DNA from 2 places in the Pseudomonas sp. GW823-FHT03E05 genome. Region 2 is predicted to be linked to the other one. Evidence: predicted binding sites of a transcription regulator. Region 2 holds the regulator's gene; the other holds the start of a gene.
The links. The regulator FliA, encoded in region 2, starts transcription of late flagellar genes. The targets are predictions, from matches to a motif close to CTAAAGTTTNNNNNNNNNNNGCCGNTAA.
Positions count from the first base shown of each region.

Region 1: AC1RCO_RS30065 (methyl-accepting chemotaxis protein) is a predicted target of FliA. The motif match lies at 809-836, and genes of this name have one in related genera.

Region 1 covers NZ_JBXAJB010000010.1:110,942-113,411, forward strand. The annotation lists gene AC1RCO_RS30060 (mannose-1-phosphate guanylyltransferase/mannose-6-phosphate isomerase) at 1-389, opposite strand, end outside; gene AC1RCO_RS30065 (methyl-accepting chemotaxis protein) at 866-2,431, shown strand.
Region 2 covers NZ_JBXAJB010000002.1:103,323-105,792, reverse strand. The annotation lists gene fleN (flagellar synthesis regulator FleN) at 42-872, shown strand; gene fliA (RNA polymerase sigma factor FliA) at 869-1,609, shown strand; gene AC1RCO_RS08140 (chemotaxis response regulator CheY) at 1,775-2,146, shown strand; gene AC1RCO_RS08135 (protein phosphatase CheZ) at 2,177-2,470, shown strand, end outside.

The sequences.
Region 1 (2,470 bases), on a different contig from region 2:
GCTGCAGCGAACGCCGCCTGATTGTCGATCAGGTGGTCCGCCGGCAACACCAGCATAATCGCGTCAGGGCCGTGAGTTCGGGCCACTTCCTGCGCCGCTAATGCGACCGCAGCAGCGGTGTTGCGGCCAAAAGGCTCGAGTACGAAACCCAAGTTGGTGTAGTTCGGCGCAGTGGCAACATATTCATCAAGGGTTTTGAAGTAGAGATCACGGTTTGTGATCGTCAATACTTCTGTTACGTCATTTAACGCCAAAGCGCGACTGTATGTTTTTCGAATCAAATTGCCACCATCGGGCAATTCGATAAACGGCTTGGGATGAGCAGTACGTGAAACAGGCCATAGACGGCTGCCTGAACCGCCACAAATAATGACTGGAACGAGTGTCACGCTGTACTCCTTTACTAAATATCACATCATTTATCAGGCCAAAAACTCACCAACATAAATACTGCGGGCTCGAAGGAAGCGACTTAGAGCCTAGCTGACCCTAGACAAACCTAACCGAGAAAATGCTGGACATGAAGAAAAGCAAATCACTTTTCTTACAAAAATAGGGGCATATTCTTCACTGGATGGTAATTTTTGTCTAGGAAAAGCCGGATCTATACCCGCGCAGCTACCCGTATTCAGATGGATAAAAACTGACCTACCATTCACAACGGCTCACTTCATTGAAGATTAAGACACACCGCCTTACAAATCGTGTCATTGATCTTTATTACTTTTCTCTCGGATTTCGCACGCATCGGGATATTACGACGTACAAAAAGCTCGCAAACCGTCACCGGACATTTAGAGAAATTTCCTTCAACTATTCCGGAAACCTGCCGATAACCGATGAAAGCCTTGCGGATTGAAAACTCATGCGTAATAACCAACCCGTTACCCAGCGCGAACGTACCTTCCCCGCTCAGCAACGATTGATCTCCACCACCGACGCCAAAGGCGTGATCACCTACTGCAACGACGCCTTTGTCGAGATCAGTGGGTTCTCCCGTGAAGAACTGGTTCGCGCACCGCACAACCTGGTACGTCACCCTGATGTGCCGGCGGCGGTGTTCGCGCACATGTGGGGCACCTTGAAACAAGGCTTGCCATGGATGGGCATCGTCAAGAACCGCTGCAAGACCGGCGACCACTACTGGGTCAACGCCTATGTGACACCGATCTTCGAAGGCAGCCAGGTGGTGGGTTACGAGTCGGTCCGAGTCAAGCCCACCGCCGAACAGGTGCGCCGCGCCGAAGCCCTCTACCAGCGCATCAACACTGGCAAGTCGGCCATTCCCAAGCGTGACAAGTGGCTGCCTGTGCTGCAGGACTGGCTGCCGTTCATCCTGGTCAGCCAGCTGAGCTTCATGATCGGTGCCTGGCTCAACTCCCACTGGGGCTTCGCCCTGGCCGCCGCGCTCTCGGTGCCCCTGGGCCTGCTGGGCCTGAGCTGGCAGCAGCGCGGCCTCAAGCGCCTGTTGCGCCTGGCCGAGCAGACCACCTCCGACCCGCTGATCGCTCAGATGTACACCGACAGCCGCGGCGCCCAAGCCCGCCTGGAGATGTCGATCCTGAGCCAGGAAGCGCGCCTGAAGACCTGCCTGACCCGCCTGCAGGACACGGCCGAGCACCTCAACGAGCAGGCCCGCCAGTCCGACACCCTGGCCCACAACAGCTCCAGCGGCCTGGAGCGCCAACGGGTCGAGACCGAACAGGTGGCCACCGCGGTCAACCAGATGGCCGCCACCACCCAGGAAGTGGCCAGCCACGTGCAACGCACCGCCGACGCAACCCAGGAAGCCAATCGCCTGACCGGCCGTGGCCGCGATATCGCCGGGGAAACCCGCGAAGCCATCCAGCGCCTGTCGGTGGTAGTGGGCGAAACCGGGCTGACAGTAACCCAACTGGCCAAGGACAGTGACGAAATCGGCGGCGTTGTCGACGTGATCAAGGGCATTGCCGACCAGACCAACCTGCTGGCCCTGAACGCAGCCATCGAAGCCGCCCGCGCCGGTGAAATGGGCCGCGGCTTTGCCGTGGTGGCCGACGAGGTGCGTCAGTTGGCACAGCGCACCAGTGAGTCCACCGGGCAGATCCATACCCTGATCGCCAAGCTGCAGCAGACAGCCGCCACCGCCGTGCAGACCATGGACGCCGGTCATCGTCAGGCCGAAGAAGGCGTGGCCCGGGTGCTGGAAGCCGACCAGGCACTGGTGGGCATCAGCGAAGCGGTGGCCAACATCACCGACATGACCACCCAGATCGCTGCCGCCACCGAAGAGCAAAGCTCGGTGGCCGAAGAGATCAGCCGCAACATCAGCACCATCGCGCAACTGGCGGACCAGACTTCGGAGCAGGCCCAGCATTCGGCCGAGCTCAGCGAAGCGCTGACCCGCACCGCACACACCCAGTACTCGCTGGTGGAGCGCTTCAACCGCTAAGCCCCCTAGGGCCGGCAACAAAAAACCGGAAGCCAAGGC
Region 2 (2,470 bases):
TTATGTGGCCCCGTCTAAGTAAGACAAGGTAAAGAAAGAACATGGGCAGCATGCATCCCGTACAGGTGATTGCGGTGACCGGCGGCAAAGGTGGCGTCGGCAAGACTAATGTGTCAGTGAACTTGTCCCTGGCTCTGGCTGAGCTCGGCCGGCGGGTCTTGCTGCTGGATGCCGACCTGGGACTGGCCAATGTCGATGTCCTGCTGGGCCTGACTCCCAAACATACCCTGGCCGACGTCATCGAGGGCCGTTGCGAACTGCGCGATGTGCTGCTCCAGGGCCCTGGAGGCATCCGCATCGTACCGGCCGCCTCGGGCACCCAGAGCATGGTGCACCTGAGCCCTGCGCAGCACGCTGGCCTGATCCAGGCCTTCAGCGATATCGGCGACAATCTCGATGTGCTGGTGATCGACACCGCTGCGGGTATTGGTGACTCGGTAGTCAGCTTTGTCCGCGCGGCCCAGGAAGTACTGCTGGTGGTGTGCGACGAGCCGACCTCGATCACGGACGCCTACGCGCTGATCAAGCTGCTCAACCGCGACTACGGCATGAACCGTTTCCGGGTCCTGGCCAACATGGCTCAGAGCCCTCAGGAAGGTCGCAACCTGTTTGCAAAATTGACCAAGGTCACGGATCGCTTCCTGGACGTGGCCTTACAATACGTCGGCGCAGTTCCCTACGACGAAAGCGTACGCAAGGCCGTGCAAAAGCAGCGTGCGGTCTATGAAGCCTTTCCTCGTTCGAAGTGTGCATTGGCGTTCAAGGCCATCGCGCAAAAAGTCGATACCTGGCCGTTGCCGGCGAACCCACGCGGGCATCTGGAGTTTTTTGTCGAGCGGCTAGTGCATCAAACAGCGGGACCGGTGCTATGACTGCCAGTGGCTACAACCTCTACAAGAAGTCGGCGCGTGACAGCCAGTACGAATTGATCGAGCGCTACGCGCCTCTGGTCAAGCGTATTGCCTATCACCTGCTGGCGCGGTTGCCGGCCAGTGTTCAGGTAGAAGACCTGATTCAGGCCGGGATGATCGGTTTGCTCGAAGTGTCGACCAAATACGACGCGAGCAAGGGGGCGAGTTTCGAAACCTACGCGGGTATCCGTATCCGTGGGGCGATGCTCGACGAGGTTCGTAAAGGCGACTGGGCACCGCGTTCGGTGCACCGTAATACGCGCATGGTCAGTGATGCGATTCGCGCAATTGAAGCTAAAACCGGTCGTGACGCTAAAGATCATGAAGTTGCGGCCGAACTTCAATTGAGTCTCGACGATTATTACGGGATTTTGAACGACACCTTGGGCAGCCGCCTGTTCAGTTTCGACGACCTGTTGCAGGACGGCGAGCATGAAGGGCTGCATGAGGATGGCGCCAGTGCTCATCTCGAGCCGTCACGGGACCTGGAGGATGAACGCTTCCAGGCCGCGTTGGCGGATGCGATTGCCAATTTGCCGGAGCGCGAGCGACTGGTGTTGGCGCTGTACTACGACGAAGAGCTGAACCTCAAGGAAATCGGTGAGGTCCTGGGGGTCAGCGAATCGCGGGTCAGCCAGTTACACAGCCAGTGCGCAGCCCGTTTGCGGGGGCGTTTGGGGGAGTGGCGAGCGCGCTGACAGGCAGTGTGGGGACACTGCGTTCAGGACCGGTGAAGCAAGCGCTGCACCGGTCTTGCAGTATGTGCTCCATGCAGTCGTTGTGTGTTATGCCGGATTGATTGAATGGCGCGTTCAGGTGCTGGATGCGTTTAAGACTGCTTGGAGGTCGAATTGGACAAGAACATGAAAATCCTCATCGTTGATGACTTTTCAACGATGCGGCGGATCATTAAGAACCTGTTGCGTGATCTGGGATTCACCAACACGGTCGAGGCCGACGATGGCACTACCGCCATTCCGGTACTCAACAGCGGGAGCATCGACTTTCTGGTAACGGACTGGAACATGCCGGGCATGACCGGTATCGACCTGCTGCGCCACGTGCGCGCCGATGAAAAACTCAAGCACCTGCCGGTATTGATGGTGACTGCTGAAGCCAAGCGCGAGCAGATCATCGAAGCTGCCCAGGCCGGCGTAAACGGCTATGTCGTCAAACCATTCACGGCTCAGGCGTTGAAAGAGAAGATCGAAAAAATCTTCGAACGCATCGGTTGAGACGCGTAGCCATTCCGCCACGGGGGAGCTATGGAGCATAACGAATCTTCACTGGGCGACTTTGAGTCGACCCTGAAAAAACATGCGCTGGAACTGGTCGAGAGCCTTGAAAAGGGCAAGTTCGGCGAAGCGGTGCAATTGATCCATGAGCTCAATCAGACCCGTGACCGCGGCCTGTACCAGGAAGTGGGCAAGCTCACCCGCGAGCTGCATAGCGCGATCGTCAATTTCCAGATTGACCCGCACATGCCACAAGCCGAGGAAGTTTCACAGATCACGGATGCCACTGAGCGCCTGTCCTATGTGGTCCGGCTGACGGAAGCC